DNA from 4 places in the Pseudarthrobacter sp. fls2-241-R2A-168 genome. Region 1 is predicted to be linked to each of the others. Evidence: riboswitches for the same ligand, from Rfam matches in the RefSeq annotation. Region 1 holds a riboswitch; each other region holds the start of a gene.
What was found. Region 1 has a riboswitch for thiamine pyrophosphate ahead of QRN11_RS22030 (ECF transporter S component). Riboswitches for the same ligand answer to the same signal wherever they lie in the genome.
Positions count from the first base shown of each region.

Region 1 (4,192 bases):
GCTCCGCGGCGGGCGGCACGTTGATCTCTCCGGCGGCGGAGGCGGCGGCAGCCCGGAGCGCCGCTTCGAACGGGCGCTCCATCAAGCGGCGCAGATGGATCAGCCCGGGTTCCCACTCCCACTCGTCACTGACCCCTTCCAGCCCCGAATAGTGCAGCTCGTAAAGGCAGAAGAGGGCCAGTTGGACGTCGTCGTCGCCAATGATGTCTTTGGAGGCCTTGGGCCTGGCCAGCAGGCGCAGGTCCTCCACGGCGGCGGCACCCTCGTCACTGCCGGGCGTGCAGGTGAGGGCACGAAAGAGGGTGCTGGTGATCGGACCTCGAGGTTCCGGGATCTTCATGGTGCTCCTTTGGGCGTGCGGCGCTGCTGCGTCGTCGACAGCGGGTTTCGGTGGGCGTTAGGTCTGGTTGTGCTCGTCCGGGTTCCGGGCCGGGCGGTCCATGCCCTGGCTGCCGGGAAAGGACTTATCGCCGGGAACGGTCTTTGGCGACAGCAGGACGGCAAGGGCGATCATGGCCAGGCCCAAGGCCAGGTGCAGCCAGTTGTCCGCATTGTTTTCGGGAAGGAAGTTTGCCGGCAGGTCATCGCCCATCAGCAGGCCGTACAGCCAGAGGAAGAGGTAGGCGACGCCCCCGTAAATGAGGAAGTTCCGTCCCTGCCGGTGCGTTCTGGCCATCACCAGCCCCGCAATAGCTGTCGCTAAATGGACGGCATTGTGCAGCACCGACACTCGGAAAACGCCGAACAGCTCTGCTTTAGAGCCGGGTCCGGCGAAGCCCAAGGAATCGAAATTATCGGTAATGCCAGGAATGAATCCCAACATCCCCAGCAGCAGGAAGACGATGCTCGTGGCAAGGGTGGCCTTCTGCAGGCCCGTCCTCGCGTCGGTGCCGCGGGTGCTGACCGCCATATGCTGTACTCCTCAAAAGCCGGGAACAACATAGTAAGCATGATTACTAATAAATGCTAAGCACGCTTCCTACCCGGAGTTCACTCCTCCGGGTTGTTCCAGGCGTAGGGGTTGGCGTGGTGCCCGCCGTGGCGGCCCTGCTCATACCCCTGTTGCCAGGCCTTCCCGACGGCGGCCACAAGTTCTGCGAGCAGGGGATAGTAGGGATGGTCCGGGCCAATGTAGATCATCTCGTCCTCGGCTTTGTCCACCGCCGCCCGCACCTGGTTCTCCCCCAACGGACTGCTCACGATGCCCCTCCCCGTCGCCGGAACTTTGCAGCTTCGAACGCTGCGTCAGTGAGCACCCATCGAACCAAGGACTTCGCGCAGGGCCTGCACCACCAGGTTGTGGTCCTGCACCTGGGGCAGCCCCGAAACGGTCACGGTTGCCACGGCGCCCACATCTGCGACGTAGACCGGAAAGGAGCCCCCGTGGGCCGCATACCGGCTTTGGTCGAACCAGGCGTGGTCCTCGATCCTGCCGCCGCCGAGCCGTCCGCGCAGCCCCACCAGCAGGGACGGCACCTCATACCGTGCGGCGGTGCGCTTTTTGGTCCGGATCCAGAACTCGTTGTCCGGAGTGGCGCCCGGCAGGGCCACATGGAAGAGGACCTGGTCGCCCTTGGTGATGTCGATGGCGATGGGGAGCTGGTCCTCCTTGCCCAGTTCCACCAGCAGGAGCCCCAGGTTCAGGGCGTCGTCCATCGAAAACCGGGGGAACTGGAGCTCGCGGATTTCGCCCTCTATCCGCGCGATGAGGGCCTGCAGGGAGCCCTCAGGCTGGGTGTCATCGGAATCGGGATCGAACTCAGTCATATCCGGCGCATTGGCAGTCATGGCCCACAATCTACCCCTCCTCCGGTGTAAACTGGACCACGCCCAGCAGGGCTATTTATCTACCCACAGAATCAATTAACGACAGGGGAGCGCCGCCGTCGGGCATCACTGGCCATGCCAGGATCCGCAGGTGGGCGCTGAGAGTGCGGACAGCCGCAGACCCTCGAACCTGATCCGGTTAGTACCGGCGCAAGGGAGTCGAGTTCTCGAAGTCCGGCAACGGCAGTCAGTGCCTTTGCCGCACTTTCCCCTCCTGTTCCTCAGGAGGATCACATGGCAACAACAGCAGTAAAGAAGACCACCAGTAGGTCCTGGCGCGTCGTGGACATTGTGGTGGCGGCCCTGATCGCCGTCGCCGGCGGCGTCATCTTCTGGGCCTGGTCCCAGGGGGCTGCCGCAGTCTCGGCCCCCATGAACGCCGTCTATCCGCCCCTGACCGGCCTGATCGCCGGCGGCTGGATGATTCCGGCCGTGCTGGGCATGCTCATCATCCGCAAGCCGGGCGCCGCGCTGTTCTGCGAAACCGTGGCCGCCACCGGCGAGCTGCTGATGGGGTCGCAGTACGGTGCCTCCGTGCTGTTCTCCGGCTTTGTCCAGGGCTTGGGCGCAGAGATCATCTTCGCCATCTTCGTGTACAGGAAGTTCAACCTGCCGGTGTCGCTGCTGGCCGGTGCCGGGGCGGGCCTGTTCTGCGGCCTTAACGACTCTTTCGCCCCGTGGGGCTGGAACATCGCGTACTCGGGCGGGGACAAGCTGGCGTACATCATCTTCACGGCAGTCTCGGGTGCCATCATTGCCGGGGCACTGTCCTGGATCGCCACCCGCGGGCTGGCGAAGACCGGAGTCCTGGGCTCGTTTGCCTCGCGGAAGGCAGCAACGGAGCCAGTCTTCTCCTGATGACCGCTCCATCCCATTCCGGGGCGCCGGCTGCGGTGCGTCCGGCAGCCATCAGCGCCCGCGGTTGGGGCTGGCGGCATGCCGGACGGGCCAAACCCGCGGTCCGTGCCCTTGATCTGGACATCCAGCCGGGGGAGCGTGTGCTGCTCCTCGGCCCTTCCGGGGCGGGCAAGTCCACCCTCCTCCATGCCCTGGCGGGGGTCCTGGGCGATGTTAACGACGACGGCGACGCCGGCGAATCCGACGAGTCCGGTTCGCTGCTGGTTGACAGTGCCTCCCCGCGGGAGCAGCGAGGCCGCGCCGGCCTGATGCAGCAGGATCCGGAGACGCAGGTGGTCCTGTCCCGGGTGGGTGACGACGTCGCCTTCGGCGCAGAGAACCTTGCGGTGCCCCGCGATGAAATCTGGACGCGCGTGCACGAGGCGCTCGACGACGTCGGCCTGTCCCACCTGCCGCTGGACCACCCGACGTCGGCCCTGTCCGGCGGGCAGAAGCAGCGGCTGGCGCTCGCCGGCATCCTTGCCATGCGGCCCGGGCTGATCCTCCTCGACGAGCCGACAGCCAACCTGGACCCTGCCGGGGTGCTGGAGGTCCGCGATGCCGTGGCGCGCTGCCTGGACAAAACCGGGGCAACCCTGGTGGTGGTGGAGCACCGGGTGTCCGTGTGGAAGGACCTGGTGGACCGGATCGTGGTGCTGCAGCCGGGTTCGTCCACGGAGTCCGCAGTGCTTTTGGACGGTCCGCCGGACCAGGTGCTCAGCGAGGCCAGGAGCATGCTCATTGCGGCCGGTGTCTGGGTGCCGGGCTACGTTCCGGAAACCAGGCAGCGCGCGGAGGGCCCGGTGCCCGGGACCGGCGACCTTCTCCTCGCCGCCGAGGAACTGGCGGTTTCGCGGGCACGGGCCCGCCGCAAGGGGTTCCGGAAGCTGCCGCCGGTGCCCGTGCAGCAGGGCATCTCCGCCCAGGTCCGCGCCGGGCAGGCGCTGGCCATCACCGGGCCCAACGGCGCGGGAAAGTCGACGTTCGCACTGACCCTTGCCGGGCTGTTGGAGCCAGTTGCCGGCAAGGTCTCGGCCACCCTGGCGCTCAGCCGGGGTGCGGGAATTGATCCTTACCGGTGGAAGGCGGAGCAGCTGATCGAGCGCGTGGGGACCGTTTTCCAGGAGCCTGAGCACCAGTTCGTCACAGGGAAAGTGCTGGACGAACTTCTGTTTGGTCCGCGGCATCTTGGCCACGGGGCGGAGCGGGTGGACGAGCTGCTGGAGCGGTTGCGGCTGACGGAGCTCGTTGACGCCAACCCCTATACGCTGTCCGGCGGGGAAAAGCGGCGGCTTTCCGTGGCAACGGTCCTGGCCGCGCATCCCCAGGTCCTGGTCCTGGACGAACCCACGTTCGGCCAGGATGCCAACACCTGGGCCGAGCTGGCCTCGTTCCTGTCCGAACTCCTCGACGCCGGCACCGCGGTGGTCTCGGTGACCCATGATGCCGAGTTCACGGCGGCCCTGGG
Region 1 covers NZ_JARVSG010000059.1:6,065-10,256, reverse strand. Annotated here, with positions in the region: gene QRN11_RS22050 (iron-containing redox enzyme family protein) at 1-340, opposite strand, end outside; gene QRN11_RS22045 (DUF4383 domain-containing protein) at 398-910, opposite strand; gene QRN11_RS22040 (hypothetical protein) at 991-1,200, opposite strand; gene QRN11_RS22035 (heme-degrading domain-containing protein) at 1,246-1,788, opposite strand; TPP riboswitch at 1,862-2,002, shown strand; gene QRN11_RS22030 (ECF transporter S component) at 2,062-2,685, shown strand; gene QRN11_RS22025 (ABC transporter ATP-binding protein) at 2,685-4,192, shown strand, end outside.

Region 2 (4,192 bases), on a different contig from region 1:
CCAGTGTCAAGGGTTCCACCCGCCTGGAGGCGAAGAAGCAGCGCCGCCGCGAGTCCCGCGATACCGGCCGCCGCCGCACCGTCATCACCGAAGCAGAGTTCCTGGCCCGCCGCGAATCCGTGGACCGGCAGATGATCGTCCGCCAGCGCGACGACAGAATCCAGATCGCCGTCCTCGAAGACGGCGTCCTGGCCGAGCACTTTGTATCCAAGACACAGCAGGACTCCCTGATCGGCAACGTCTACCTGGGCAAGGTCCAGAATGTGCTGCCGTCCATGGAAGCTGCCTTCGTGGACATCGGACGCGGCCGTAACGCGGTCCTGTACGCCGGCGAGGTCAACTGGGAAGCCGTTAATCTCGAGGGCAAACAGCGCCGCATCGAAAACGCCCTGAAGTCAGGCGATACGGTCCTGGTCCAGGTGACCAAGGACCCCGTGGGCCACAAGGGCGCCCGCCTGACCAGCCAGATCTCGCTGCCAGGCCGCTACCTGGTGTACGTGCCCGGCGGTTCCATGACCGGCATCTCCCGCAAGCTGCCCGACGTCGAGCGCAACCGCCTCAAGCGGATCCTGAAGGACCGCCTTCCCGAGCACGCCGGCGTGATTGTGCGCACAGCTGCGGAGGGTGCGTCCGAGGAAGAGCTGACGCACGACATCAACCGGCTGCGCGCCCAGTGGGAGGGCATCGAGAGCCAGTCGAAGTCCACCAAGATCCTTGCCCCGGAGCTGCTCTACGGCGAACCGGACCTCACCATCAAGGTGGTCCGCGACGTCTTCAACGAAGATTTCTCCAAACTGATCGTCTCCGGCGAGGAAGCCTGGGACACCATCGAGGCCTACGTCACGTACGTGGCTCCGGACCTGGTGGGCCGCCTGGAGAAGTGGACCAAGGACCAGGACATCTTCGCCGCCTGGCGCATCGACGAGCAGATCCACAAGGCGCTGGAGCGTAAGGTCTTCCTGCCCTCCGGCGGTTCGCTGGTGATCGACCGCACCGAAGCCATGACCGTGGTGGACGTCAATACCGGCAAGTTCACCGGCAGCGGCGGAAACCTCGAAGAGACGGTGACCAAAAACAACCTCGAGGCCGCGGAGGAAGTGGTCCGCCAGCTCCGGCTGCGCGATATCGGCGGCATCATCGTCATCGACTTCATTGACATGGTCCTCGAATCCAACCGCGACCTCGTGTTGCGCCGCCTGGTGGAATGCCTGGGACGCGACCGCACCAAGCACCAGGTGGCCGAGGTCACCTCGCTGGGCCTGGTCCAGATGACGCGCAAGCGGATGGGCACCGGCCTGCTCGAAGTGTTCGGCGAACAGTGTGAAGCGTGCGCAGGCCGCGGCGTGGTCACCCACGACGACCCCGTGGAGCACCGCCGCGCCAACATCGTGGCCGCCGAGCACCACGTCCAGCGTGCTGACAGCCGCCCCGAAGCGCGCAATGAAGGCCACCGCCCTGACAGCCTGCGCCCGGACAACAACCAGCCCGGTGCCCGCCCCGACCGGAAGCGGCGCCGGGGCCGCGGCGGCCAGCAGCCCGAAGCAGCGCCTGCTGCTGCCGTGCAGATCCACACCGTGCACCCCGACCCCTCGGACGCTGAACGGCACGCCAAGGCAGAAGCCACCAGGCTGGCACTGGCCAACATCGCCGCCGCTGCGCACGCAGCGCACCTGCATGATGACGAGGTGGCGGCAGCCAAGCAGGCGGCTGGGGATCAGCCCGCTCCCGCACCGGCTGTTGAAAAGCGCGACGCCGATACCCGTCCGGCTGCCGTGCTGACCTTCGGCGGCGAGAAGGTGGTACTGCCGTTTGTGGAGCACGCGGAGGAACAGCAGCCCCGGCCGGCACTGACCCTGGACCGGCTCGCCGAAGCGTTCGCCCACCTTGGCCAGCCGGCCACGGAACCGGAAGCCCGGCCGGACACTGAAGCGCGGCAGGAGCAGGCTGAACCTGAGCAGGCGCACGAGCAGGCGCAGGAGCAGAACCCGCGGGCTGAACAGGCGGCGCCGGCGCAGCAGTCCCAGCCCGCTCCCCAGCGCGCTGAGGCACCGGAGAAGGACTACAGCGACCACACGCTCGAGCAGACGCGGCAGCGCCGGCCCCGGCGCCACCGCAGCGCCAGCCGCGCCCAGGGTGCTGCAAATGAAACCACCGTGGAGCAGCACGAGAACGTTGCTCCGGCCGGCACGGGCCACTCCCATGAGGCGAAGGCCCCCCAGCCGGCCGGCACCGGAAGCGCGGGTGCTGAAAAGCCGGCAGCCAAGGGGGCCGAAGCGCCCATCATCCTGGGCGTAGGGGTCCCGGCCTCGGAGCTCTAGGAGCAAACAGCGCTGACAATCAGCAGGCAATGCCCGGCCAGCCACACCCGTGGCCGGCCGGGCATTGCCATACCTTCTGCCGAACAGTTCAAGGCTCAGGAAGACAGTTCAAGGCTCAGGAAGACAGTTCAGGGCTCAGGAAGACAGTTCAGTCGGGTCGCAATGTGTCACCTTCTGCCTGCACCGGCCAAAAAAGCTAGGCTGGGGAACCGACACGGGGTGCCGCGCAGAGAGCCGGCTGAGATCCACACCCGTTGAACCTGTCCGGCTAGCACCGGCGAAGGGATGTCCTCTTGTCTGCGACTCTTGCAATACCCGCTGCCACCCCAACTTCCGTCTCCGCAGCCTTCTTCCCAGCACCCACGGCACCTTGCCGCCCTGTGCCACGAGTGCTGTCCATTGCCGGTTCTGATCCGTCCGGGGGAGCCGGCATCCAGGCCGACCTCAAAAGCATTGCGGCATTGGGCGGCTACGGAATGGCCGCCATCACGGCCCTTACCGCCCAGAACACCCATGGCGTCCGGTCCGTTCACGTTCCGCCGGCCGATTTCCTGGCTGCGCAGCTGGATGCCGTCAGCGACGACATCGGCATCGATGCCGTCAAGATCGGAATGCTCGGCAGTGCCGAGGTGATCGAAGCGGTGGGGGACTGGCTGCGCAAGGTCCGTCCCGCCGTCGTGGTCCTGGACCCGGTGATGGTGGCAACCAGCGGCGACCGGCTCCTGCAGGAGTCCGCCGAAGCCGCGCTGCGCGGACTCCTGCCGCTGGCCCACCTCATCACCCCCAACCTCATTGAACTCGCCATGCTGGTGGGCGGCGACGTGCAGGAGGACTGGGCGGGAGCCCTGGAACAGGGACGCGCCCTCTCCGCGGCTACCGGGGCCACCGTGCTGGTCAAGGGCGGCCACCTGGACGGCAGCGAGTGCCCGGATGCCCTGGTCAACACCGCGGGCCTGCTGTCCAGTGACATTGTGGTGCTGTCCGGGGAGCGGGTGGCAACCCGGAACAGCCACGGGACCGGCTGTTCGCTGTCCTCCGCGATGGCTACTGCCCAAGCGCGGCTGGGGGACTGGGAAGCGTCACTCCGTGAGGTCAAGCCGTGGCTGGCAGGCGCGCTGGAAGCGTCGGGAACGTTGGAGGTGGGAACCGGCAACGGCCCGGTGCACCATTTCCACCACCTGCCGCCGATTCCCTCTGAAGGCAGCTTCGCCGCCCGGCTCTGGAGTGAGGCCCAGCCGGACCTGGAGGATATCTACGCCCTGGACTTCATCCGCGGCCTGGTCTCCGGCAGCCTTGAGGAGCAGGAGTTCGCGTACTACCTTGCGCAGGACGCCATCTATCTCAACGGCTACTCCCGGGTGTTGGCACGGGCCAGCGCCTTGGCGCCCACCGAGGCAGAACAGCTCTTCTGGGCCGGGTCTGCCAGCCAGTGCCTGGAGGTCGAGTCGGAACTTCACCGCTCCTGGCTGAGCACCCGCGCCGTCCGGCCGGAACTTGGCCCGGTAACGAAGTCTTACGTTGACCACCTGACCGCGGCTTCGGCGTCGGGCAGTTATGCAGTGCTGGCCGCAGCGGTCCTGCCCTGCTTCTGGCTGTACGCAGAGGTTGGTGCATCCCTGCACGCCCAGTTCCTCGCCGCCGGCGAACCTGCCGGGCACCCATACGCTGCCTGGCTGCGCACCTACGCTGATGAGGGCTTCGCCGCCGCCACCCGCCAGGCCATTGCCATTGTGGATGAGGCGGCACGCAACGCCTCGGCCGCGGACAGGGACGCGATGATCACGGCGTTCAAGCAGTCCTGCCGGCTGGAAGTGGACTTCTTTGACGCGCCGCGCCTGCACGCCTGAACAACCGCCGGCGTGCGGGCCGGTACT
Region 2 covers NZ_JARVSG010000012.1:8,448-12,639, reverse strand. Annotated here, with positions in the region: gene QRN11_RS08945 (Rne/Rng family ribonuclease) at 1-2,318, shown strand, start outside; TPP riboswitch at 2,524-2,621, shown strand; gene QRN11_RS08940 (bifunctional hydroxymethylpyrimidine kinase/phosphomethylpyrimidine kinase) at 2,699-4,165, shown strand.
Region 2: another riboswitch for thiamine pyrophosphate. It lies ahead of QRN11_RS08940 (bifunctional hydroxymethylpyrimidine kinase/phosphomethylpyrimidine kinase); the one in region 1 lies ahead of QRN11_RS22030 (ECF transporter S component).

Region 3 (4,192 bases), on a different contig from region 1:
CAGGAACTCCTCGCTCTTTCCGCGCATCCCTGCCGCGGCATCAGCCAGTGCCGCCTGCGCCGCCGCGGAACCGTACTCGTCCCGGATGTCCTGGCTGATCCGCATGGAGCAGAACTTGGGTCCGCACATGGAGCAGAAGTGCGCCGTCTTGGCCGGCTCGGCCGGCAGCGTCTCGTCATGGAACGCCTCGGCCGTCACCGGGTCGAGGGACAGCGCGAACTGGTCGCGCCAGCGGAACTCGAACCGTGCCTTGGACAGGGCGTCGTCGCGTTCGTGTGCGCCGGGGTGGCCCTTGGCGAGGTCCGCAGCGTGGGCAGCGATCTTGTAGGTGATCACCCCGGTTTTAACATCATCCTTGTTGGGCAGGCCCAGGTGTTCCTTCGGCGTGACGTAGCACAGCATGGCGGTGCCGTAGCGGGCGATCTCGGTGGCGCCGATGGCTGAGGTGATGTGGTCGTAGCCAGGCGCCACGTCGGTGACCAGCGGCCCCAGCGTGTAGAACGGGGCACCCTTGCACAGCTCCTGCTGGCGCTCCACGTTTTCGCGCACCAGGTGGAACGGAATGTGGCCGGGGCCTTCCACCATCACCTGCACGTCGTATTCCCATGCCCGCTGCGTGAGCTCAGCCAGCGTGTCCAGTTCGGCGAACTGCGCCGCATCGTTGGCGTCCGCCGTGGCCCCGGGCCGCAGTCCGTCACCCAAGGAGAAGGCGACGTCGTACCGGGCGAAGATTTCGCAGAGTTCGTCAAAGTGTGTGTAGAGGAAGTTCTCCTGGTGATGCGCCAGGCACCAGCCGGCCATGATCGAACCGCCGCGGGACACGATGCCCGTTACGCGGTTGGCCGTCAGGGGCACGTACCGGAGCAGAACCCCGGCGTGGATGGTCATGTAGTCCACACCCTGCTCGCATTGTTCGATCACGGTGTCGCGGAAAATTTCCCAGGTCAGGGCATTGGCTTCGCCGTTGACCTTCTCGAGTGCCTGGTAGATGGGAACGGTTCCGATCGGCACGGGGGAGTTGCGGATGATCCATTCCCTGGTGGTGTGGATGTCGTCGCCGGTGGACAGGTCCATCACGGTGTCCGCGCCCCACTGGGTGGCCCACTGCAGTTTGTCCACTTCCTCGGCGATGGAACTGGTGACGGCCGAGTTGCCGATGTTCGCGTTGATCTTCACCAGGAATGCCTTGCCGATGATCATCGGCTCGGATTCGGGGTGGTTGATGTTGTTGGGAATGATGGCCCGGCCGGCAGCAATTTCACTTCGGACCAGCTCGACGTCGCAGTTCTCCCGCAGGGCCACAAACCGCATCTCCGGGGTGACCACGCCCTGCCGGGCGTAGTGCATCTGGGTTACGGTCCTGCCGTCGACGGCGCGGCGGGGCACCGGCCGCGCGCCCTTCCACTCGGCGCTGGCCGCACCGCGGCGGACAGCCGAGCGTCCGTCGTCGAGCAGGTTCCGCCCGCGGCCGCCGTAAGCTTCCGTGTCCGCACGCGCTGCTATCCACTCAGCCCGGAATGGCGTGAGGCCGCGGACGGGATCACTGCCGGGCCCGGCGGTCCGGTAGACGCGGAACGGCCCGTTGGGCTGGCCGTTCGGTGAATCCGCCAGCTCGATTTCCGTGACCGGCACCCGTATCCCGGCCGCCGCGTCTTCGACAAACGCCAGGGAATGGGACTTCAGCGACTGCGTGACGGGTGGCTGGTCCTGGCCTTCGGACAGGCCGCCGGACTGAATTTGGGCAGGGTTGAGCTGTGCATTTGGTGTACTCAAGGAATACTCACTTCCTTCGCCGGCATTACCCGGACAGGTTCAACGGTCGCAGGCTGCGTCAGCCCGATCTCAGCCCCTGCAAGGGCACCCGTGTGGTCACCAAGAAGCTACCACAGCTGTTTCGGAAGGGCCGTGTCACATCCGGTGGTGCTAGCCTGTCCGGGCGGGAAAGCGAGGCAGATCCATGGCAGAGATCATCCAGTTCAACGGCGCCGTCCTGACCGGGCCGGACACCGAGGCACGCGGGCTGTGGTCCGTGGACGGCAGGCTGACCTTCCGGCGGCCGGCGGCGGAACCGGACAGGATCCTTGATGGCTGGGTGCTGCCGGGATTCGTTGACGCCCACTGCCATATCGGCCTGGGAACCGGTGGCGCCGTTGACGAAGCGACGGCGGGAGAGCAGGCAAGGACCGACCTGAATGCGGGCACGCTGCTGGTCAGGGACGCAGGTTCCCCCGCAGACACCCGCTTCCTCCAGGGCAGCCGCAACGGGCCGCTGCTGATCCGCGCCGGCAGGCATGTCGCCCGGACCCGCAGGTACCTCCGCGGCTTCGCCGAGGAAGTCGAGCCCGACGGCCTGGTGGAAGCCGTCCGGAAGCAGGCCCGCGACGGCGACGGCTGGGTCAAGCTCGTAGGGGACTGGATCGACCGCGGCGCCGGCGACCTGGCGCCGTCGTTCCCTGCCGCCGTCGTCAAGGACGCCGTCCAGGCCGTGCACGACGAAGGTGCCAGGATCACCGCGCACTGCTTCGCCGAAGAAACACTGGACCAGATGCTGGACGCGGACATTGACTGCATCGAACACGCCACCGGACTGTTGCCGCGGCACCTTCCGCGGTTCGTGGAGCAGGGTGTTGCCATGGTGCCCACCCTCATCAACATCGCCACTTTCCCTGACATAGCCGCGCAGGCGGAGCCCAAGTTCCCGCGGTATGCGGCCCATATGCGTGCCCTGTGGGAACGGCGGGCGGAGCGGGTGCTGGAGGCCTTCGACGCCGGAGTGAAGATCTACGCCGGAACGGATGCCGGCAGCGTCATCCGCCACGGTCGGATCGGTGATGAAATCCTGGCCCTCCACCATGCAGGCCTGCCTGTGGCCGCCGCCCTTGACGCCGCCTGCTGGGGCGCCCGGAAGTGGCTGGGTGTTGACGCGCTCGAGGAAGGTGCCCGGGCCGACGTCGTACTCTGCCGGGAGGATCCGCGGCAGGTTCCGGAAACGGTGCAGGAGTTGGCCCATGTGGTGCTGGGCGGGCGCGTCGTCCGCTGAGACACGGATAACCTGAAAACTGCTTGGAATAAATTGAAGCTTCAAGTAATTTTAATAGTGACAGGCCCACCAACCCGACGGGCCCCAGCACCGGGAGTTTTCAATGACTGCAGAAGCCGCCACCCAGGATCTTCTTCCTGCCGACCTCACTATGGGCACCGTGATGCTCAAGGTGGGCGACATGAAGGTCATGACCGACTACTACCAGCGTGCACTGGGGCTTGAAGTTGTGGCCGAGCAGGACGGCGGGCTGTACCTTGGCCGGCTCCAGAAGCCGCTGGTCCACCTTGCCCCCGCTCCGGGATTGAACCTCCCCGGCAGGGGGGAAGCCGGCCTTTTCCACACGGCCCTGCTGTTTGAGAACCAGGCCGACCTCGCAGCCACCATCGCCACTGCCGCCCGGTTCGAGCCGCGCTCCTTCGCCGGCAGTGCTGACCACCTCGTCAGCGAGGCCTTCTACTTCACCGATCCCGAAGGCAACGGCATTGAGCTCTACTGGGACCGCCCGCGGAGCAACTGGTCCTGGAACGGTACTGACGTGGTGATGGACAGCCTCGCCCTGCCGCCACAGCGCTACCTGGAGCAGCACCTCACCGAAGAATCCCTGCAGCGCCAGCGCGGAACAGTGGCCGGAGTCGGCCACGTCCACCTCCAGGTTGGCGACGTCCAGTCGGCCCGGGACTTCTACGTGGGCACCCTTGGCTTTGAAAAGACCGCCGGCTGGCACGGACAGGCACTCTTTGTCTCCGCCGGCGGGTACCACCACCACATGGCGATGAACGTCTGGAACAGCCGCGGGGCGGGGCCCCGCAAGGACACTCTTGGCCTGGGTGAAGTGCTCATCGAAGTTCCCTCGGGGGACGACGTCGGGGCGCTCGCTGACCGGCTGAAGGTCGCCGGGGTGCCCGCGCACCACACCGGTGCGGAACTGCGGTTCGAGGATCCCTGGCGCAACAACATCCGGGTCGCAGTCCGCTGAGCCCGCCTGCGAACCCCGTTGGGATGCCGCCTGCCGGAACGGGTGCGGGCGGCGGGGGCCGGGGCGGTGTACTAGGCTGATGCCGAACGGCCGGCGCGGCAGGTGCCGCTTGCTTGAGCGGCCGCACCGTCGACGGAACGAGGGCACTTCCCATGGGCTTCACCGAGATCTTT
Region 3 covers NZ_JARVSG010000028.1:18,302-22,493, reverse strand. Annotated here, with positions in the region: gene thiC (phosphomethylpyrimidine synthase ThiC) at 1-1,773, opposite strand, end outside; TPP riboswitch at 1,768-1,875, opposite strand; gene QRN11_RS15240 (amidohydrolase family protein) at 1,958-3,040, shown strand; gene QRN11_RS15235 (VOC family protein) at 3,144-4,019, shown strand; gene QRN11_RS15230 (hypothetical protein) at 4,172-4,192, shown strand, end outside.
Region 3: another riboswitch for thiamine pyrophosphate. It lies ahead of thiC (phosphomethylpyrimidine synthase ThiC); the one in region 1 lies ahead of QRN11_RS22030 (ECF transporter S component).

Region 4 (4,192 bases), on a different contig from region 1:
GCGGGCCGTAACCGCGGGGTCCGCGATCTGGATGGTCCCCGAACCGCCGTTCCCGTTGCCGTTCCCGTTCTTGCCGTTGCCGTTTTTCCCGTTGTCCTTTTGGGGCTTGGAACCGGAAATGACGATCGCGTCGAACTCCTGGCCCACGTGGTTGACCAGCAGGGCCGCCTCCACAGTGTCCAGGGCCATTTTCTCCATCCGCGACGCCAGTTGGTCGGATCCGGCCATGATTTCCGGCAACGTTGGCAGGGCATCCCGTGCCCAGCCCGGTACCTTGCCGCCGTTGCTCAACGCCTCACAGATGACCAGGACAAAGCGGTCCACCAGGCGGCGCAGCGGGGCAGTGGTGTGCGCATAGGCGGCGCCGATGGCGGACTGGACGGCATCTTCGGGCACGGACCCGTCAAAGGCCGTGTAGGCAGCGCCGCGGAACAACATCCCGGCGGAGTGCATGATGGCCAGTTGGCGGGGATCGGTGGGGTCCAGGCTCCGCAGGTACTCGCCGTAGCTGACTTCACCGTCCCAGGGCTTGCCCAGGGCTTCGGTCTGCAGCCGGAAATGGTTCAGCGAGCGCTCATCGGGCGATGGCATGGTGCGCAGGATGCCCACTTTTCCCGTGAGCATGAGGCGGGCCGCTGCCATTCCGGTCATCAGCGAGATCTGGGCGTTCCAGTCCTCCACGGGCAGCTGGGGAGCAGCAGCGATCCGGTAGCCGCCGTCGGGCAGCTGGACGATCTCCTGGTCGGGCATGTTCAGGCTGGCGCCGCCGCGGGCACGCTCCAGTTCCACGCGCTTGAGCCCCACCTCTTTAAGGAGCTTCAGCACCGGCGGAGCCGTTCCGGCGTCCAGTTCCGCCTGCGTGCCCTTGTAGCTGAGCTTGGCCCGGCTGCGGATACGGGCCCGCCTGACGGCGACGGACGTGACCTCCGCGGCACTGTCCAGGCGGAAATCCCAGACGAATGCAGAGCAGTCCTGGTCCGGAAGGAGGCTGCCGGCCTGTTCACTGATGATTTCCGGATGCAGCGGGATCCGCCCGTCGGGGGCGTAGAACGTCTGTCCGCGGCGCCTTGTTTCCGCGTCCAACGGTCCGCCGGGCGTGACGAATGCGGGCACGTCGGCGATGGCGTAGAGCACGTGGTACCCGTCGCCGTCGGGCTCGATGAACAGTGCCTGGTCCAGGTCGGTGGAGGAGGCGGGATCAATGGTGACGAACTCGACGGCGGTGAGGTCGTAGGCGGGCAGCTGCAGGGATTCGACGGCCGCTTTGGCATCCGCCACGGCGTCGTCAGGGTAGGCGCCAGGCAGCTCCAGTTCGGTCCGCAGCGCACTGAGCGCCGCCTCGAGCGCGTTGTTGTGCTCGTGGACGTTGGGAGCCAGCCGATGGTGTGACACGAAAATCAGCCTAACTCGAATTCCGGCGATAATGCAGGCATCCGGGCCGGGAAGGGCGCACGGTAAAACCAGGGTAGCGGGCGTCAGCGGACCGGATGGTCAGTGAACCGTATCGCCGGAGACCGGACAGCCTCAGGAACCGGGGGCATCCAAGGCTGCGAGGAGCGATGCGGCGGCGGCCGAGGGATCGTCCGCCTCCGTGATGGCCCGGACCACCACAATGCGGCGGGCGCCTGCTTCCACTACCTGCTCAACGTTGCCGTGGTCGATGCCGCCGATGGCAAACCAGGGGACACCGGCGTCGGGCTGTCCTTCCTGTCCCGCAGCACTGGCCGCCGCGGCAGCGTACTTCACCAGCTCAAGCCCGACGGCGGCCCGCCCCGGTTTGGTGGGCGTTGCCCACACGGGGCCCACGCAGAAGTAGTCCAGCCCCGCGGGTCCGGACGCTGCCGAGAGAGCCGCGTCCACCTGCTCAGGTGCATGGCTGGACAGTCCGATGGCTGCGTTGCCGTTGAGCAGGGTGCGCGCGGCAGCGAGGGGAAGGTCCTTCTGGCCGATGTGGAACACCGGAGCGCCGGACAGCACTGCTATGTCAGCCCTGTCGTTGACAGCCCACAGCCGGCCGTGGCGCTCCGCGGTTTCCTTCAGCACGGCCAGGAGTTCCAGCTCCTCTGCGGCCTCGATGGTCTTGTCCCGGAGCTGGATGATGTCCACGCCGCCGGCAAAAGCGGCATCCACGAACTGCCCGAAATCGCCGCGGTCCTTGCGGGCATCCGTGCAGAGGTATAGGCGCGCGGAGCTGAGGCCGTTGCTGATTTTAGTGGTGCTGAGGACATCGGTGCCGGCGGCAGGAGTGTGGGACACATTCATGGGGGCAAGCCTAGTTCCTCTACACTTGCCTCGTACTGCGGGAGCCCGCGGCAGCTGTCACAAAGCGCCGGGCTGAGAGGGCGTCAGAGCCGACCGCTTGACCTGATCCGGCTAGTACCGGCGTAGGGAAGGAGACACATGGGTGCACTATCTGGCCGCGGCGCAACGGAACAACAGGCCGCGCCCGCCGGCGGCACCATCCGGGCTGACGTCGCCGTCATTGGCGGCGGAGTGATCGGCCACGGCATCGCCTGGGAGGCGCAACGCTCGGGGCGCTCCGTGGTGCTCATCGACGACGCACCGGGTTCCGGGGCCAGCCGGGCGGCCGCCGGAATGCTCGCCCCCGTCAGCGAACTGCACTATCAGGAGGAGGGCCTTCTGGAGCTGATGCTGGATAGTTCGACGCGCTGGCCCGCTTTTATTGCCGGGCTCCGCGCAGCATCGGGTGCTGATCCGGGATACATCACGACGCCGACCCTCGCCGTGGGTGCCGACGCCGCTGACCGCCGGGCACTGATGGACCTGCGCGGAGTACAGCAGGCCAACGGCCTCACCGTGGAACCGCTCACCGTCCGCGAAGCCCGTCAACGGGAGCCACTGCTCAGCCCGGCGATCGCCTGCGCGCTGGACACCCCGGCCGATCACCAGGTGGATCCGCGGCTGCTGGTGGACTGCCTGCGCCAGGCGCTCGCCGGCCACGGCGGACACGGCAGCGGCAGTGACGCGAACAGGACCAGTGGCGAGGGTGCCCACAGCGGGACCGGGGGCGATGGCACAGCTGTAGCAGGCGCCGTCGACGGCTACTCGGTGCCGGACAAAGCACGAGGGCTGCTGTGGCAGGACGGCGCCGTTGCCGGCGTGCAGTTGGCCTGCGGGGGAACCATCCTGGCCGCAGAGACCGTGGTGGCGAACGGGCTGCACGCGGCAGAACTTCAATCACTCCCGGAAGGCCTGCACCTTCGGCTGCGGCCCGTCTATGGGGACATCCTGCGGCTCGCCGTGCCCCGGCACCTGCAGCCGTTAGTGACCTCCACCGTCCGCGGACTGGTCCACGGCGTTCCGGTGTACATCGTTCCCCGGCGGGACGGCACCGTGGTCATTGGGGCAACCCAGCGCGAAGACGCGCCGGCTACTGCGCATGCCGTTTCCGCCGGTGGCGTCTACCAGCTCCTGCGCGACGCGCAGGTGCTGGTTCCCGCCGTCGCCGAACTCGAACTGCTGGAATGCACCGCCCGCGCCCGGCCCGGAACCCCGGACAATGCCCCGCTGCTGGGGCGCGTGCCCACAACGCACGGCATTGCGGGACAGGCCGGACACGTCCCCGGCCTCATCGTGGCCACCGGGTTCTTCCGCCACGGCGTCCACCTGACGCCGGCCGCAGCCGCCGTCTGCCGGGACCTCCTGGACGGCCGCGAGGATCCCCGCTGGGCACCCTTCAACCCGGCCCGCTTCAACGCCACACCCGCCGCGACTACCCGCTTCCCAACCGGCCGCCTGAGCCACCAACCGCCCACAAAGGAATCAGTATGAACATCACCTTGAACGGAACCCCGCACCCCGTGCCGGATGGTGCTTCCATCACCCAACTCGTCAGCCAGGTCACCGGCCGTCCCCTCGGTGCAGACGGGCAGGCCACGGATGGGCAGAAGCTCGGTGTGGCCGTGGCGCACAACGCCCAGGTAGTTCCGCGCAGCCAGTGGTTCGCCACTGCGCTCGCGGACGGCGACGAGGTCGAACTCGTCACGGCTGTGCAGGGAGGCTGACCCATGAGCGAAACCATCACTGCTGCAACCTCTGCCGCGCTCCACGATCCGCTGGTCATTGAGGGCGTCGAACTGGAATCCCGGCTCATCATGGGCACGGGGGGCGCACCCAGCCTGGACGGCCTCGGCGCTGCGCTCCTCGCCTCCGGGACAAGCCTGACCACGGT
Region 4 covers NZ_JARVSG010000019.1:108,260-112,451, forward strand. Annotated here, with positions in the region: gene QRN11_RS13395 (RNB domain-containing ribonuclease) at 1-1,392, opposite strand, end outside; gene thiE (thiamine phosphate synthase) at 1,525-2,262, opposite strand; TPP riboswitch at 2,290-2,408, shown strand; gene QRN11_RS13405 (FAD-dependent oxidoreductase) at 2,401-3,792, shown strand; gene thiS (sulfur carrier protein ThiS) at 3,789-4,025, shown strand; gene QRN11_RS13415 (thiazole synthase) at 4,029-4,192, shown strand, end outside.
Region 4: another riboswitch for thiamine pyrophosphate. It lies ahead of QRN11_RS13405 (FAD-dependent oxidoreductase); the one in region 1 lies ahead of QRN11_RS22030 (ECF transporter S component).